4 regions of the Streptosporangium sp. G11 genome follow, and region 1 is predicted to be linked to each of the others. Evidence: riboswitches for the same ligand, from Rfam matches in the RefSeq annotation. Region 1 holds a riboswitch; each other region holds the start of a gene.
What was found. Region 1 has a riboswitch for cyclic di-AMP ahead of ACSDR0_RS13405 (NlpC/P60 family protein). Riboswitches for the same ligand answer to the same signal wherever they lie in the genome.
Positions count from the first base shown of each region.

Region 1 (4,425 bases):
TCGTGCAGAGCCTGCTGCAGCGGCTTGTCCCACAGCAGCCACAGCACGTTCACAAGACTGAAGATGTTGAAGATGATGCCCAGGAACGGGATCCAGCTCAGGAACTGCGGGCCGAAGAGCACCCCGGCACGCTTGATCCCGACGTCGGAGCTGAGCCCGCCGGGCGGCAGGGCGCTGCCGATCGGCACGACCTTGATGCCCATGACCATCTTGCCCACCGTCTGGCCGCCCCGGCTGAGCATGAAGAACTCGTAGGCCACGTAGATCGCCGCGGTGACCAGCGCGGTGAGGAGGGTGGCGAGGAAGACACCACTCCCCTCCGTGACCGTCGTGCCGTTGAAGGTGGGGGGCGACACGAGCACGGCGGTCATCACCGCGGTGATGATGAACAGCGGGATCGCCAGGATGATCCCGTCGATGATCCTCGCCACCAGGCGCTGCCACCACTCGGCGAGCGGCGCGGGTGCCCCGGGGGGACCGCCGTACGGCTGGCCGTAGCCCTGCTGCCCGTACGCGGGCTGCTGCTGGCCGTAGCCCTGCTGCCCGTAGTCGGGCTGCTGGCCGTAGCCCTGCTGCTGGCCGTACTGCTGCTGCCCGTAGTCGGGCTGCTGGCCGTAGCCGGGCTGGGACTGCTGCCCGTAGTCGGGCTGCTGCTGGCCATAACCCGGCTGCTGCCCGTAGCCGGGCTGGGACTGCTGGCCGTAGCCGGGCTGCTCGTGGGACGCCTGCTGGCCGTAGGCGGGCTGCTGCCCGTACGCCCCCGTCCCACCCTGCTGCCCGTACGCGCCGGTCCCACCCTGCTGGCCGTACCCCTGCTGCTGGCCGTAACCGGGCTGCTCGTGGGACGCCTGCTGGCCGTAGGCGGGCTGCTGCCCGTACGCCCCCGTCCCACCCTGCTGCCCGTACGCGCCGGTCCCACCCTGCTGGCCATAGCCCTGCTGCTGGCCGTAACCCTGCTGCCCGTAGTCGGACTGCTGGCCGTAGCCCTGCTGCTGGCCGTACTGCTGCTGCCCGTAGCCCTGCTGGCCGTAGCCGGGCTGGCTCTGTCCTGGGCCGGTGTTCGGCTGTGAGGCCTCCGACCGATATCCCACAACTGTCACGTCGGGGTCGAGTTCGCCAGCGGCTCGACCCGCGTTGTGCTGTCCGTAATCCGGGTGCCCCGACGGTGTGCGATCGCGGTCGGGATCATCCTGTGGATACGGCGGCTGTCCGGTGCTCACCGCGTCACCTCACTTAGACTGCGCATGTGGCAAATGTCAGACGCACATGCTTGCTGCTGCACAAGGTATCGACATAGGTATCGACAGTCACCTTTCCGATCAGTCAGCTCTAAAGTCATGTGAGTCGGGCTCGCGTGTCAGGTGGAGCAGCATCCGGGTGTTTCCCAAGGTGTTGGGCTTGACGTGCTCCAGATCGAGGAACTCCGCCACCCCCTCGTCGTAGGAGGCGAGAAGTTCGGCGTAGACCTCCGGGGCGACGGGCGTTCCCTGGATCTCCCGGAAACCGTGCCTGGCGAAGAAGTCGACCTCGAAGGTCAGGCAGAAGACCCGGCGCAGGCCCACCTCGACGGCCGTGCGAATGAGCGCGGAGACGATCCGGTGGCCGATTCCCATTCCCCTGCGGGTCGGATCGACGGCGACGGTGCGGATCTCGGCCAGATCCTCCCAGAGGACGTGGAGCGCCCCGCAGCCGATGACCGCGCCCTCCTCGTCGGTGGCGACCCAGAATTCCTGGACGTCCTCGTACAGGGTGACGGTGGCCTTCTCCAGCAGGCGCGGGCCGACACCGCCGTAGGTGTCGACGAGCCGCCTGATGGCGCGGACGTCCGGGGTGCGGGCACGGCGGACCGTGACCGCGGGGCCCGCCACGGGTAGGGGCGAGCCACGCTCCGCCCCCTCGGATCCGGTGCCCCGCTCCCCGCCGTCGGGGGCGCGAACGACCGGGACGGGAGAATGCTCAGCAAGCTGCTCCATGACCGTTCAGCGTACGTCCTCGCCGGTCTTCAATTACGGCTCATCCTTAACTCGCAGCTCACCGCCCTCACATGACCGTTGGTGATCGCTTTACCACGGTGAGCGCGCGGCGCCTCCCCTGTGCCACAGCTCACCTTTGGCACGGTCCCGGACCTGGGAAGACCTCCGCCGCACCCGCCACCCGCGAGGTAAAGCCAGCGTAATGGCCATGTTGATCATATTGACGTGTGATCTTTCCGTGACATTTCAGTTGCGAAACCTCTACTGAATTCGCAGTTCTGGTTGAGCAGGAACCACGGGTGCACTAATCTCCGTGCTCGATGTCAGAGACGTAAAAAGCCTGACCCGCCGAATCCTCCACCGCGGGGAACCGGGGACCCACCACGTCCTCCGGGGTGAATCCGAGTGCCACCGGCGCACCCGGTAGGGCTGCCTCCGGCCCGAACCCGTCAGCTAACCCGGTAGGCGGCCGAGGAGAGGAGCCCGTTGGTGAAGCGCACGCGCGACCGCGGAGGAAACCAGGCGGGCGACGACGCCCGCCGTCGAGAACGCGCGTCGCGAGGGCTGCGCCGCCGCATGGCGGTCATCGGCCTGGCATTCGCCACCCTGACCCTCGGCACCCCGCTGGTGGCGGCCACCGCCGATCCCGAGCCCAGCCTCCAGCAGCTGGCCAAGCAGGCCGAGAAACTGCACGAGGAGATCGGCACCCTGGCCGAGCGGTACAACGGCGAGCGGGTCAAGCTCAGGCAGGCCCAGCGGGCCGCGGAGAGCGCCAAGAAGATCCTCGCGTCGAGCGAGTCCGAACTGGCGTCCCGTCGCACCAAGGCCACCCTCCTGGCGCAGAGCACCTACATGTCGGGCGGCCTGAACTCCGGCCTCGCCTTCACCCAGGCGACCGACCCCGACACCTTCCTCGACCAGGCCACCACCAACTACGCGCTCCAGCAGCAGCAGAGCGAGGAGGTCGCCCAGGTGGCCCGGGCGATCGAGGCCGCCGAGCGGGCGCAGGCCAGTGCCAAGGCGAGGACCTCGGAGGTCAAGAAGCTCCTGACGGAGATCGACGGCAACCGGACCAGGATCGAGCGGCTGGTCGCGCGGGTCGAGAGCGACCTGTTCAGCGAGGTGCGCACCAGGGCCGTCAGCAACAGGGGCGCCCGGGTGAGGACCAACGTGCCCATCGTGGGCAGCGGCAAGGCCGCGGAGGCTACCCGCTGGGCGCTCACCCAGCAGCTCAAGCCGTACGTCTGGGGCGCCGAGGGGCCCAACTCCTTCGACTGCTCCGGGCTGGTCATGTGGGCCTACCAGAAGGTCGGCATCAGCCTGCCGCACTACACCGGCGACCAGTGGACCGCGGGCACCCATGTCTCCAGGAAGGAGTTGCGCCCCGGAGACCTGGTCTTCTTCTACAACGACCTGCACCACGTCGGGATCTACATCGGCGCGGGCCTGATGATCCACGCTCCCCAGACGGGTGACGTCGTCCACATCGCCACGATCGACAACCGGCCCTTCGCCGGAGGCGTCCGCATCGCCGGCTAGAACCCGCCGGAACCCGCGTGCCGGGTCGCACAGGTGTCCGGCCCGCACGCGTGTCCGGCCCGACCTGCCGGACACGCGGCGGTGCGCTAGATCAGGCGGCGGCGCGCGGCCCAGGCCACGGCCTCGATCGCCGTGGCGACGCCGATGCGGTCGCAGATGCCTCTCAGCCTGCGCCTGACGGTCCGGCCGCTGATGTCGAGGCGACGACCCACCCGATCGACCGTGACACCCTTGGCGAGCTCAGCCAGCAGCACGAGGTCGTCGTCGCTGAGACCGATATCGCTCATGCCCAGGGGGCTGTCGCCATGGCGTGAATCCACTTCTGGATATGCCATCAAGAGTCACTCCCCCCACTCTGGAAACCGGGTGCGAGACGCCGGAAATGAATACCGTCCGCCAGGAACGGTAAACGCCTTGTTCAAAGGTCGTCAAGTTCCGCTCTTCATAGCGTGCGTCCAGTATTGACATAGTAGGCGCTACGTGAAGTACTCATGATATGTCAGTGCCTTTGCGGCTATGTCATGACCGAGCCGAGGCACCAGCCGGCAAGCACCCCCTGGCTGCGGCGATCGAAGTCCCGGCAGAACAAGGTTTCGCCAGAACCGCCGCCCCGCCGGGCTTCCCGGGGCCGGCCCCTCGGGGATCCGGCCCGCCCGCATTTCTCGGGAAAAACCGATCCCTTCCCGATACTCTTCGGCGACCATGGCCATCTACCGCCTTGACGGCACCCCACGGAAAACACGGAAATATGAGGGTCAAGAGATCAGCTTTGCGGCATTCGCGAAGTATCACGCGGCAACGACCGGATGCCGAACGATATTGGACATGCTTGAAAGGGATTTCTGAACAGTACGGAAACGCGCCCGCCATTACGGAAGGCCATGGGCGCGACGGCCGTTTCCAGGCCGTGGGG
Region 1 is NZ_JBPJUQ010000010.1:141,307-145,731, forward strand. It holds gene ACSDR0_RS13395 (RDD family protein) at 1-1,100, opposite strand, end outside; gene ACSDR0_RS13400 (amino-acid N-acetyltransferase) at 1,320-1,973, opposite strand; cyclic di-AMP (ydaO/yuaA leader) riboswitch at 2,310-2,457, shown strand; gene ACSDR0_RS13405 (NlpC/P60 family protein) at 2,463-3,512, shown strand; gene ACSDR0_RS13410 (LuxR C-terminal-related transcriptional regulator) at 3,599-3,799, opposite strand.

Region 2 (4,425 bases), on a different contig from region 1:
GACCTCGGCGGCCTCCTTGGGGTGCTTGCTCTGCTTGGGAATGGCCAGGTAGGAGCCGCCCCAGTTGCCCGCGCCGCCGGGTACGGACGCGACGTCCCACTTGCCCTTGTTGTCGTCACCGGCCGCGCCGGAGACCACACCGAGCATCCAGGCCGGGCAGCCCATGGTCGCGAAGGCGCCCTTCTTGATCGCGGCGTTCCACGGCGGGGAGAACGAGGCGAGCTTGGCGGTCAGGCCCGCCTGGCTGAAGCTCTTCACCGTGTCGAAGGAGGTCTTGATGGCCGGGTTGGTCTCGATGACGAGCTGGTTGTTCTTGTCGAAGTAGGAGACGTTGCCGTTCTTCGGCGCCTCCTGCGACAGGATCACGTTGTAGAGGGTGTTCGGGCCGTCGATGAACTTGGGGTCGGTCTTGCCGGGGTTGGCGGCCTGGAACTTCTTCCCCACCTCCATGAAGGCGTTCCAGTCCGGCCAGAGCTTGCCGACCTCCTCGCGCTCGGTGGGCAGGCCCGCCTTCTCGAACAGGTCCTTGCGGTAGCACATGGTCATGCCGCCGATGTCGGTGCCCAGGGCGAAGAGCTTGTTGTCGGCGTTGATGCCGTTGTCCCACTTCGCCGCGGGGAAGTCGGCCTTGCGGCTGTCCAGACCGTGCTCGGCCAGGTCGGTGAAGAACTGCGGACGGGCCTTCATGAGGCCCATCGCACCCTCGTCCAGGGCGATGATGTCGGCCGCGCCGCTGCCGGCCTGCAGGCGCTGGAGCAGCTGCGGGAGGTAGACGTCCTCGAAACGGTCGGTCAGGTTCTGGTACTTGACCTGGATGTTCGGGTGGGCCGCGTTCCACGTCTCCACGGCCTTGTCGTAGCCGAAGTTCTCACCGCCGCCGAAGGTGTGCACGGTGATGGTCACCGGCTCGGCCGCGGCGGCGGAGCCGCCGCCCGCGGCGGGCTTGGCGGGCTCGCTGGAACTGCACGACGTGATGGCCAGGGCGGTGGCCGCCATGACCGCGACGGCGGCGAGCTTGCCGTGCCGCTTGTTGTTCAACATTCCGGACCCCTCTCAGGTGGTCGCCCGAATCATTGGGAGGCGACATCGCGGGCCGGTCCCCGACAAACGCGGGCCTCGCGACGAGGTCGTTCCTCAATGTGCTTTGGGAGCGCTCCCACGAAGAGTGGACGATGGGCAACCAGGACGTCAATATGCCGAAACTCAACCGTTACATCCGGGCGTTTTGGGTGGGACTAATGGCATGAAACCAGGGCAAACCTCTTATTGAGGTGATTGGGAGCGCTCCCATCTCATGGACATACAGTCGGGGCATTTCGTGTCCGTGAGGGATTCGCCGGGGGAGTCGCCACCGAGGCCACCCCCGGAGGGGGCGCCGGTGAGAGGCCGCGGGAGGGGTGTCAGGAGGGCTGTCAAAGAGGCGCCGGGGGAGGGCCGGGAGGGCGGACTCCGAGGAGGGCAGGTCGCGAGAGGGAACGCCGGCCGGGGAGGACGCCCGGGAGGGTGTGGAGACGCGGTCAGGGGCGCCGCTCGAACGAGCGGCGCCCCTGGGAGCGTGCGGACCGGCCCGCGTTCACCGGCGGGGGAGCCGGGGGCCCGCGCCATGGAGGTGACGCGGGTCGCGGGGGCGGGTCAGTTGGAGTAGACGGGGTAGCCGTAGCCGACGACCTGGGAGACCGGCCTGACGCGCTGCTCGACGTCGCCGTTGCCGGTGTTGCCCTCGATCGTGGTGATCGTGCCGTCGCCGTTGTCCTTCTTCACGAAGCCGACGTGGTCGATGCCGTCGATGCTCTTGCCGCCGGCCCAGTCGAAGTAGACGACGGCGCCGGGGGTGGGGACGGTGCCCCAGTGCTGGTTGTCCTTGAACCACTTGGCGTGGGCGACGGTGTAGGCGTCCCAGCCCATCGTGGGGCGGATGCCGGCCATCTCGCCGACCCAGGAGACGAACATCGCGCACCAGGGGGCGTTGGCGTAGTCGTACACCGTGTTGCCGCCGTCGCGGGCGAGGGTCTCCTTGGCGCGAGGGGAGGACATGTACCAGGAGTGGAACTTGGTTCCGCCGCCCTCGGCGTTCTCGCGGACGCCGATCTGCCGGGAGGCGATGTCCAGGACCTTCTGGGCGGAGACCTTGGGGAGACCCTCGGCCACGGCCTGGAGCGGGGTCTTCGCGGCCTTGGCGTTGGCGTCGGCGGGCGGTGCCTTCATGGGGGTGTGGGCGGCGGCCAGGGCGGCGGTGCCGCCGGTACCCGCCAGGGCGATACAGGCGCCCAGGACGGCGCAGGCCGCACGGGGGGTGGAGATGAGGCGATGCTTGGTCATGCGGGGGTTCGACTCCTTGCTTCGCTTCCATTCCGCCTACCGGGTTAGCTGACGGGTTCGGGCTGGGAAGTGCCCTACGGCGCACAGGTGCGCTGATTCACCCCAGGAACGTGGTTCCCCGGTTCCGCAAACCTCGCGGATTCGGCGGCCGTGCTCACCGTGGCGGAGGATTCCGCCGGGCGAAGCACAGTCGGGCAATGTGACGGCAATGCGCAGACCTATACAGACCTAGGCAATTGCCATCAATAGGGACGAACGTACGCCAAGAGGACAGACGAGTACAAGTAGGACACATTGCTCTGACTTGGTAATACGTCTGAATGGAGGGGGAGCGGCGGGGTGTCTCCCGAGGTGAGGGGAGGGGTGGATCGCGCCCGTTCCGCGGCGGCCGCGCCTCTCCCCGCCGGGCGGGAGAGCGCCCGGAATCCCCTGCGCCCACGGCGATCCAGGTTTTCGGGACCCGCCCGCGAGACGTCGGCGGGCGAGTGGTATCACGCGGGGGCGAGGTCCTTGATGAGAGGCGGGGTGCCCTCAGATTGTCGAACAAATATTCGATAGTAAAAAGTATACGGATGGTAGGGGTTCCCCCATGGAAGGGCCGGAGATCGTACGCGGGATCCGGCGGCTCGCGACCGTGCCCGGAAGGCGTTTTCGCAGCTCAAGAGGGTGAGGGTGGATCGCGACCGGGCCGCCGGCGGGTCTCGCCGCCCGAAGGGTAAAGAAGTGCGCCCCCGGAAGGGCTCGACGCCCGCGAAGGTAAAGGCGCGAGGTAAAGGAACACGCTTTCCAGGAGGCCTCGCCGCCCGCGAACGGTAAAGGCGCGCGGGGTGAGGGAACGCGTCTCCGGGAGGTGTTCGCCGCCCGCCGGGAGCGAGGGAACACGCCTTCGCGCCTTCGCGCCTGCGGGTTTTCGCGCCTTCGCGCTCTCGGGCCTTCGGGCCTTCGGGCTTGCGGGCCTTCGCGCTCTCGGGCCTTCGGGCTTGCGGGCCTTCGCGCCAGAGCGGGCGCCAGGCTCTCCGGGTTTCAGGCCCTCGGGCTCACGGGCTCACGGCCTCACGGGCTCACGGGCTCACGGCCTCAGGTCTCAGGTCTCCGAGCCGGACCACGCGCGAAACAGCGGGAGCAGGAACCGGTCGACCGTCTCCTCGGCGAACTCCCGGTCCAGCGGCTTCCCGGTGAAGAACAGCCGGTACCACACCAGCGCCTCGGTGATCTTCCTGAGCTCCGCCGGGTCAACCGGTCCCGGCAACTCGCCGCGCTCCCTGGCGCGGTCGAGTAGCGGGGTGGTGCCCGTGATGTCGGCGCGGGGCACGTTGTCGCGCAGGGCGGCGGCCAGGTCGGGGGAGGTGAGGATCGCGGGGAACAGGCCGAAGATCATCGTGTGTTTCCGCTCCAGGATCCGGCAGAACCCGTCCACGACCTCGACCAGGTCCCCGCGCATCGACCCGGTGTCGGGCGGCGGCGCGACCTCGATCTTGAGGTGGTTGCAGATCAGGTCCACGACCAGCGCCTCCTTGCCCGGCCAGCGACGGTAGATCGTGGCCTTGCTGGCGCTGGCCCGCCTGGCGATCTGGTCGACGGACATCCGGTCGTATCCGACCTCGGACAGCAGCTCCAGAGTCGCGTCGAGGATCGCCCGTTCCCGCGCGGGATCGAGACGCAAGGTGCCTCCGATGGTTCACGAGTGCTGCCTGATGTCCCAGAATCGTACGCCGGTCAGCTCCTGCGACCTCTCCCAGAGCCTCGCGGCCACGGCCGCGTCCAGCGCCTTCGGCGAGGGGCGCAGCACCTTCGGCCCCGGCCCGACGTACTGCCCGCCCCTCGCCTCGGGGGAGGTCGCGGCGTACAGGGACGGCAGGGCGCCCTTGGCGGGCGGCTGCACCGCCAGGCGCAGCAGGGCGTTGAGGGGGCGGGTGAGGACGCCCACCTTCATGATGCCGGTGGCCGTCATGCCCGGGTGGGTCGCCAGGCTCAGCAGGGGCGCTCCGGAGGCGTCGGCGCGGCGCTGCAGCTCCAGGGCGAACAGCAGGTTGGCCAGCTTGGAACGGCCGTAGGCGGAGAACCTGCCGTACCGGCGGTCGAGAGCCAGGTCGTCGAAGTCGATCG
Region 2 is NZ_JBPJUQ010000006.1:29,493-33,917, reverse strand. It holds gene ACSDR0_RS08335 (ABC transporter substrate-binding protein) at 1-1,041, opposite strand, end outside; gene ACSDR0_RS08330 (CHAP domain-containing protein) at 1,633-2,319, opposite strand; cyclic di-AMP (ydaO/yuaA leader) riboswitch at 2,338-2,476, opposite strand; gene ACSDR0_RS08325 (TetR/AcrR family transcriptional regulator) at 3,404-3,982, opposite strand; gene ACSDR0_RS08320 (oxidoreductase) at 3,998-4,425, opposite strand, start outside.
Region 2: linked by a shared signal. The riboswitch ahead of ACSDR0_RS08330 (CHAP domain-containing protein) and the one ahead of ACSDR0_RS13405 (NlpC/P60 family protein) in region 1 are both predicted to bind cyclic di-AMP.

Region 3 (4,425 bases), on a different contig from region 1:
GACGGTCGTCGTCCTGTCCGCCCTGGTGGCCTTCCTCGCCGCGGTCGCGGTGACCCGGTTCCGCTTCCGGTTCCGTACGACCGTGCTGATCATGTTCCTGGTGGCGCAGATGGTGCCGGTGGAGGCGCTCACCATCCCGCTGTTCTTCCTCGTCCGCGACCTCGGCGCGGTGGTGCCCGGCGTGGGACTCAACACCCTGGGCTCGCTCGTCCTGGTCCACCTGGCGTTCTCACTGCCGTTCGCCATCTGGATGATGAGGGGGTTCGTGGCCGCGGTGCCCGAGACGCTGGAGGAGGCCGCGATGATCGACGGTGCGAGCCGGCCGGTGATCCTGTGGCGGATCATCTTCCCCCTCGTCGCGCCGGGACTGGTCGCCACGAGCGTCTTCTCGTTCATCACCGCCTGGAACGACTTCATCTTCGCCAGGACCTTCATCATCTCGGCCAGGGACAACCAGACGCTGCCCGCGGCCCTGCTGGTCTTCTTCAAGCCCGACGAGAACGACTGGGGCGGCATCATGGCGGCCTCGACGCTGATGACCATCCCCGTGCTCATCTTCTTCGTGGCCGTGCAGCGCAGGCTGGTCGCCGGCCTGGGCGGAGCGGTGAAGGACTGACACCCGCCCGGCCTCGTTCTTCCGTATACCGATAATTTTTGCCTGGACCAGGGCAGAACTGTCCCTCGGGATGGTTGACAGGCCAAAATTGGTCCGTGGTCAGGATCGGATCGGTAGAGATGAGCGATTGCGAGCGTGGGCAACTTCCGCCACTTCTGGGCCAGCTGTTCGCCGACGGAGCCGACGGAGCCGAGGGGAGCGACGGGACCGGCGGTGGCGGAGGCCGGAGGCTCTCGGTGGAGCTGCCGCCGGGGGACGTGGTGTGGCCCGACCCCGGTTACGCTCAGCTCGCGATCCGTCGCCGTCCGGCGTTCTGGCTCAGTGAGGTGGCCGTCTCCGGCGAGTACTGGGCCCGGTTGAGGGCCCAGCACGAGCAGTCGGGCCTGTGGCCGATCCTGCTGGAGGACTCCGTCCAGCCCTGGTCGGCAGGCCAGATCGCCCCGGACACCCCCGTCGAGATCGACAACTACCACGCCGCCGCGTTCATGGCCGAGGTGTGGTCCGACTGGATCGCCAAGGCCGACATCGAACAGCTCGAACTGCTCGAACCCTTCGGTCCCGAGTGCCCGGGACCGGCCCCGTCGGGAAGGCTCGCCGCCGATCCCGGCGTGGTCGCCGACTGGTACGCCGGACTGGTGGCCGAGCGCAGGACCCCGCTCGGGCTCGTCGCGGTCGAGCGCGGGGCCGACGCCCTGGCCGTCATGGGCTGGCAGGGCGCCCTGAACCACAACGAGTGGATGGTCCCGCTCGCGGCCGTCGTGCGGAGCTGGGAGGACAGGTTCGGGGTGCGGGTGGTCGGCATGGGTTTCAACACCCTTGACCTCAGCGTCGCCGCGCCCCCGACGACCTCCGAGCACGCCCTGCACGTCGCCGCCGAGCACTGGACGTTCTGCCCCGACAGCATCATCCAGGGGGCGGGGAACCTCGTCGACTACGCCGAGCAGATCAAGGGCAGGAACGCCTGGTCATTCTGGTGGGACTGACCGGACGGGGCCGACCCGAGGGGTGTGGATTCCCCCGCGGATTTTCCCGTTGACCCCTCCGTCGATTCTTTCGCCGACTCCTTCGTGTGGATCTCCCGGTGTGGTGCCCGGGGAGGGGTTCGCGAAGCCGGACCGCGAGGTCGAGAGGACATTCGTGCTGGTAGGGCGGATGTTGGCCTGGCGGGGTGCTCGATGAGGCTTTCTTGAAGCTTGTAGGTAGATCTTCTGGGGTTTTCATGGCGTTTGCTTTGCTTTGTCCGATTTGGCAGGTAGTGTCCACTGTTATCGGAAGGCGACCTGCCCTTCACAAGAGGGAGCGGCCGGCCGACGTCGAATCCCGAGGGCCCACAGGGCCCCGGAGCCGGGGAACCACTTTTCCGGGGTGAATCCGCCGCGAACGCGCGGCGGTAGGGCAACTCCACCGCCCGAACCCGTCAGCTAACCCGGTAGACGAGATGGAGAGGAGATCCCCTCATGGATCACCGCGTCACCACGTCGGTGCACCCCCTGTCCGCGCCGACCACCTGAACTTTCATACCGCCCCGTCCCCCCCGTCCCCCCGGACCTTGCCGCCGCGCCTGATCGCGGTACTTCCAAGACTGTGCTCCGCGTAGCAATCGACTGATCCGGCTACGCACCTTTTCCGACGAGCGCGTCCCCGCCAGTGCACCCCTTCGGTGTGTCGCACATGGCCGCCCCGTTTCCTCGCGAAAGAGCTTCTTCTCCATGCACCCTTTCTTTGGCCTGCACAAGAACAGCCTGCAGAAGTCCAGTGTGAGCAAGCACCTCCCGTGTAAGAACGCCCCCCTCAAGCGCGGTCTCGTCACCGCCACCATCGTCGGTGTGAGCGTCCTCGCCTCCGGCGGCGTCGCCTCCGCGCTTCCCGCTCCCGCCTCCACCCGCCTCGCCGACCCCGTGGTCGGCGCTCCGGCCGGTGCCGAGGCCGTTCTCCTCCAGGGTTCGACGAGAGCCTCCTACTTCTGGGACGACTCCTCCGGCCGGGCCGGTGACACCGGACTGCCCGCCAGCGGCAAGCCGATGCAGAAGGGCATGATCGCCAGCCCGAGCTGGCCCCTGCTCACCGAGGGCTACATCCTCTACAAGGGCCAGAAGGCCAAGTTCTTCGTCGGCGACCGCGGTCCGGGCAACCCCTCGAACCAGGGCGTCATGGTCGACATCGACGCCAAGACCTTCGCCGACCTGACCGGCGGCACCTTCAACGCCGGCACGCTCGGCGTGGACGGCAACGGCGGCATGGGTCACATCGACATCAAGTACGTCATCACCAAGTGGGGCGACGGCACGGGAGTGAAGAACCTCCCCGTGGCGTTCTCCACCGGCGCCTGGAGCCGCAGGGACACCAGGCCGGCCCAGCCGCCGGCGACCATCTTCGCCATGGCGAGGCAGCTGGGGATCGGCCTGCAGACCCAGCAGGTGAGCGCCGCGGCACGGCCGTGGATCGGCAAGCCCAAGGTCATGATCGAGCCCGCCTCCGTGCGCGTCCCCGACGACGTGATCGCCGCCGGTGTCCGCGCCGCCAAGCTCGGCGCGGGGAAGAGCTGACCCGCCGGCGCGAAAGGCTCGCCTGACACGCGAGGGACGGCCCTCGCGTGAAGGGCCTGAGGAAGGGCCGGTTCTCCGCACGAGGACCGGTCTGTGGAAAGACCGGTCCGCTTGCCGCGGACCGGTCTGACGAGGGACCGACCCGCTCGCGTGGGGGCGGTCCCGGGACACCGGCGCGGACCACCCCGCCGGTGTCGCGCTTTTTCCCGAATGGCATTCTGTCCCGCAGCACCAGCACGGACGGCAGCGGACGGTAGGAGCGCCATGACCCTGCGAGCCCCGGCGAACGGCATCGAGATCGCCTACGACACCTTCGGCTCTCCGGGGGCCCGCCCCCTCCTGCTGATCACGGGCCTCGGCTGCCAGATGATCCAGTGGGACGAGAGGTTCTGCGCGCTGCTCGCGGACCGGGGGTGCCACGTGGTGCGCTTCGACAACCGCGACAGCGGCGAGAGCACCCACCTGAGCGAGGCGGGGACGCCCGCCCTGGACGGGAGCGGGGAGGTCCCCTACCTGCTGGACGACATGGCCGACGACGCCGCCGGGCTGCTCGACGCGCTCGGCTGGGACTCCGCCCACGTGGTCGGCCTCTCGATGGGCGGGATGATCGCGCAGTCACTCGCGATCCGCCACCCGCACCGGGTGCGCAGCCTCACCTCGATCATGTCCACGCCGAGCCCGCAGGCCGCCCTGCTGACCGACCCGGACCTGCTCATGCCGGCCTTCACGCCCGACCGCGAGAGCGCGATCCGGCGGGCCCTCGACAACTGCGCGGCCGTCGGCTCGCCCGGCTACCCGTTCGACCGGGAGTGGAACGCCGAGATCGCCGGGCTGGGCTACGACCGGTCGTACGACCCGGCGGGCACGGCCAGGCAGGTGACCGCGATCATGGCCTCCGGTGACCGCGCGCCGAGGCTCAAGGAGCTCACGCTCCCGGCTCTCGTACTGCACGGGGAGGACGACCCGCTCGTTCCCCTGCCCGCGGGGATCGCCACGGCCGACGCGATCCCGGGCGCCCGGCTGATGACCTTCCCCGGCATGGGTCACGACCTGCCCGGCGAGCTCTGGCCCTCCTTCGTCGACGCGATCGACGAGCTCACCACCTCCGCGGACCCAGGACGGTGACCTCCGGCACGCCCGCCACCGCCCTTCCCTGGCGGTGATTCCGGGCATGCCCGCCACCGTCCTTCCCGCGCGGTGACCTCAGGCATGCCCGTCGCCGTCCTCACGGCACGGTGATTTCCGACGCGCCCGCCGTCGTCC
Region 3 is NZ_JBPJUQ010000001.1:236,676-241,100, reverse strand. It holds gene ACSDR0_RS01155 (carbohydrate ABC transporter permease) at 1-616, shown strand, start outside; gene ACSDR0_RS01150 (DUF4253 domain-containing protein) at 712-1,599, shown strand; cyclic di-AMP (ydaO/yuaA leader) riboswitch at 1,918-2,067, shown strand; gene ACSDR0_RS01145 (hypothetical protein) at 2,326-3,162, shown strand; gene ACSDR0_RS01140 (alpha/beta fold hydrolase) at 3,427-4,287, shown strand.
Region 3: linked by a shared signal. The riboswitch ahead of ACSDR0_RS01145 (hypothetical protein) and the one ahead of ACSDR0_RS13405 (NlpC/P60 family protein) in region 1 are both predicted to bind cyclic di-AMP.

Region 4 (4,425 bases), on a different contig from region 1:
CCCAGCTCGTGCGCGACCACCAGTTTGACCTCGTCGGCGGGCGCGCGGAGCAGCGTGTCGTAGACCACGATCCTGCGGGTCGCGCCGAATCCGGAGACGTACGCGTTGAGCGCGGTGGTCCGCCGGGAGGCGTCGGCGACGAGCACGTTCTCGACCGGCACGCCGTCCCTGGCGGCCATGGCGAGCAGGTCGTCGCGGAGCGGCCCGGCCTCCAGCGGCCTGAAGTCGTTGAAGACCGGCTCGATGAGCACCGGGTAGGCGAAGGAGGCGGCCACGGTCAGGACGAACGCCCCGCCCGCCGCGGGGATCCACCAGCGCCGGTAGCGCCGCGCCAGGGCGATCACCGCCACCACCATGATCGCGGTCAGCGCGGTGCCGATGCCGGTGCTCTTGGCCCGGTCGGCCGCCCACGAAGGCCAGGTCTGGGTGGACAGCCCGAAGTCGCGAAGGTAGCCCTCCGACCACATCCCCAGCGGCCAGCGCAGGATCGCCACGGCCACCGACAGCGCCAGCACGCCGAGGAGCGCCCGCAGCCACCACGGCCCCGGCAGCCGGTCGGCGAGCCGCGCGCCCAGCGGGGTGGCCACCAGCGCCCCCGCCACGACCAGCGTCAGGCCGAGCGACAGGTAGCCGGGGAGGCTGACCAGCGCGTCGAACGTCTCGGCCCTGGCGATCTGTTCGGGGGTGAAGTCGCGGGCCGGATCGGGGACGACGGCCGGGGCCCCCTCGGGCAGCGCCCTCCAGGGCGTGGTCAACGCCACGACCGCCAGCGTGACCACCCCCAGGCCGGCCAGCGCCCACCCCGCCGGCCGCACGCCCGGGGGCGCGTCCGTCGTGCTCAGCGTCACGTGAGTTCCTCTCTGAGGTAGTCGCGCCAGGCCGCGGTGAACTCGGCCACCGGCAGGCCGAGCGTGCTCCCGACATCGCTACCGTAGAGCCTCACCAGCGCCTTCTCCCCGAAGCGCTCCGCGACGAACCGGCAGGCGAGCCACGCCTCCTCGTACGCCTGCGCGAGCCGGGGCGCGCCGGGGGCGAAGTCGGCCGGGCCGGGGAGGCGGTCGGGCAGGACGCCCGCGCGCACCTCGTCGGCCAGTTCGGCGGCGGCCGTCCGCACCGCGATCCCGGCGTCGCGGTAGCCCGTGTAGTCGGCGAAGCCCTCGGACAGCCACATCGGCACCCGGCCGCCGCGGGTCGCGCCGGTGGCCACGTGGGTGAGCTCGTGGGTGATCACCACGTCCTTGCCGGTCCCGGTGAGCCTGGCGTATCCCGACGGCAGGACGATCACCCGGTCCGCGGTCGCCATCGCGGCCAGCCCGTGGGTGCTCCCGGCTCCGGCGAGCGCCGCGGCCTCTGCGTCGGTGGCGGGGAAGAGGATCACCGGGGTGACGGGTCCCCAGACCGCCGCGATCGTCGCGCGGGCCCGGTCGGCCCTGGCCGCCAGATCCCTCAGGACGGAGGCGGGGACGCCGTGGCCGATCACGAGGGAGTGCTCGCCCCGGACGGTGACGGCGGCCCCCGGCCACAGGCCGCGGAGGTCGCGCGGGCTCGGGGGGGTGTACGAGACGCGTGGGAGGGGCCCGGCGTCGTACGGGAGAAGATGGCGGGGGGCGCGCGGGAGCGGCGCGGCCCCGGCGAGGAGGGGACCCGTCCCGGCGAACGGGGCGGCGCTCATCAGCGCCAGCATCCCGGCGAGCACGGCGCGGCGCCCTTTCGGGACGGACATACGAGCCGATGGTACTCGACCGAAGTGGAGCGGTCCCGGCCCTCCTGGTGGAGGACCGGGACCGCTTTTCCGTGCTCGGGCGCGTGCTCGTGGCACGTACCCGGGCGCGGGCTCGGGCTTCGTACTCGGACGCCGTGCCCGGAGCGCGTGCCCGGACGCGGGCTCGGGCTCCGTGCTCGGACGCCGTGCCCGGACGCGGACCTCGGGTTCCGTGCTCGGACGCGCGGGCTCCGTGCTCCGTGCTCGGGCGCGGGCTCAGGCTCCGGGTCGTACCGCTCCGGCGAAGGAGGACCTGTAGTAGCCCGCCAGCCTCACGACACGAACCGTCTTGCCGCTGCTCGGCGAGTGGACCATCCTGCCCTTGCCGACGTACATGCCGACGTGGCCCTTCCCGCTGAAGAACAGCAGGTCACCGGGGAGCAGCTTGCTCCACGAGACCTTTTTCCTGATCGACCTGTACTGGCTGTGCGTGATCCGGGGGAGGGACACGCCCGCCTTTCGCCAGGCGTATCGGACGAGCCCCGAGCAGTCGAACGCTCCGGGACCGGAGGCTCCCCACCGGTACGGATCGCCGATCTGCTTCTTGGCCGCCGAGACCGCTTTGCCTGCCCGGACTTTCTGCAGTGCCGCCTTGCTCATCTTGGTCTTGCCCTTGGCCTTGGCCTTCGCCGTAGTCGTGGCCTGAGTGGCGGTCTTCTTGGTGCTTTCGGCCTTCTCGGAAACGCCGGCCAGGCTGCTGACCAGGATCTCGGAGGGGCCGTCCGCCGTCGCCTGCGCCGCCGTGGACCCTAGGGTGACCGCTCCGGCTGAGGCGGTCAACGTGAGGGCGATACCGCCGATGGAAAGGCGGAAAAGGCGCGACAGACGGGGGTTGTGCGGGGTGGTAGACAGGATTTCTCCTTGGGACTTCCACTGATGCCTACCGGGTTAGCTGACGGATTCGGGCTTGGAAGATGCCCTACGGCAAAATGCGCCGATTCACCCCTGGCCACGCTGTGATGGGCCTTTTGGGTCCCCGGTTCCATGCCTCCTGGCTGCATAGATTCGGCGGGCCGCCGTGATGAGCCCTGCCCCCGGGTGGGGGCACGGCGGCCGGTTGGATTTCTATAGGGACACCGGCCCGAAGACCGACATTCACCGCGACGGCGTGGCTTGCACGTCGCGACGCCAGAAGTTACCCCGATCTCCAACTTTCGGCAAAGCATTCGCCAAATCGGATGACCGGAGAGCCCTCTTGATCTTCCTGTTACCCCTGCTTAATGGCTATTTATGCTATTGAGATATGACTCTCGTCACATCCTTATGATCACAACGGCAAATCACGATTTATGTAATATTCATCACACTTGCCGCGTCCCGGGGAGATCCCGGCGAACGAGGCGGTCCCGGACGATCGGCGGAGCCGCCTCGGCGCCGTGGATCACGCGTGCGGGCGCAGTGGATCGGCCGCCGGAATCCCGTCCCGGCGATCTCGAATCCGGCGGCGTCGGGCGTCGGCGCGGCCGGCCACCCGAAGGTGCCGCACGCGGTGCGCGAACGCCCGGCGCGATCGTCGTACGACGCCGTCAATGGGCGTTATGTACCAGTTTGGGAGATTTAAAATGAAATAAAACGTCATCTCAAGGAGGCGGTAGCGATGTCGAACCGCTTGTTCCAGGACCGGCGCGACGCGGGGCGAGTGCTCGCGGGCCTCCTCGAGAAGTACCGGGGGCGATCCGGCGTCGTCGTCCTGGGACTGCCCCGGGGCGGCGTACCGGTGGCCTACGAGCTCGCCGTGGCCCTGGACGCCCCGCTCGACGTCTTCCTGGTCCGCAAGCTCGGCGCTCCCGGAAGGGCGGAGCTCGCGATGGGGGCGATCTCCACCGGCGGGGTGATCGTCCTCAACGAGGACGTCACCGAGATTTTCGGCGTCTCGCCGGAGACCATCCGGCAGGTCGCCCGGCGCGAGGGACAGGAGCTGATCCGGCGCGAGCGGGCCTACCGGGAGGGGCGGCCGCCACCGGATCTGGCGGGCAGGACCGTCATCGTGGTGGACGACGGCCTCGCGACGGGTGCCAGCATGCGCGCCGCCCTGCAGGCCCTGCGCCGCTTCCGGCCCGCCAGGACCGTCGTCGCCGTACCCTCCGCGCCGAGGTCCGCCTGTGACGACCTCGCCGCCATGGCGGACGAGGTCGTCTGCGCCACCACGCCGTCGCCCTTCTTCGCGGTCGGGCAGTCGTACGTGGACTTCTCCCAGACGACCGACGAGGAAGTACGCGATCTGCTGCGCGCCGCGTCGAGGTCACACCCGGCCACGGCGGGCGCGTGAGCGGTCGCCGGCGTGGTCCCCATCCGGTCGGCGCGGCCCGCCGCGGTCAGGGGCGGACGGCTCCGACGATGCGGCGGCCGTAGGCGGACAGCGGGACGACCTTGACGACGTCGCCGGTCTGCGGGGCGTGCACGATCTGGCCGTTGCCCGCGTACATGCTGACGTGGCCGAGACCCTCGCTGAAGATGAGGTCGCCCGGCTGGAGCTCGTTCAGCGAGACCTTGCGGCTCGCGCCCCAGCTCCACTGCTCCCAGGTCGTACGGGGAAGGCTGACTCCCCCGCTGCGCCAGGCCCCCTGGACCAGGCCCGAGCAGTCCCAGCCGCTGGGGCCCGTGCCGCCGTACCGGTAGGGCTTGCCGACCTGGGCGAAGGCGAACTGCAGGGCGGCGCGGGC
Region 4 is NZ_JBPJUQ010000004.1:203,869-208,293, forward strand. It holds gene ACSDR0_RS06220 (M48 family metallopeptidase) at 1-848, opposite strand, end outside; gene ACSDR0_RS06225 (hypothetical protein) at 845-1,723, opposite strand; gene ACSDR0_RS06230 (C40 family peptidase) at 1,979-2,542, opposite strand; cyclic di-AMP (ydaO/yuaA leader) riboswitch at 2,625-2,783, opposite strand; gene ACSDR0_RS06235 (phosphoribosyltransferase) at 3,360-4,031, shown strand; gene ACSDR0_RS06240 (NlpC/P60 family protein) at 4,078-4,425, opposite strand, start outside.
Region 4: linked by a shared signal. The riboswitch ahead of ACSDR0_RS06230 (C40 family peptidase) and the one ahead of ACSDR0_RS13405 (NlpC/P60 family protein) in region 1 are both predicted to bind cyclic di-AMP.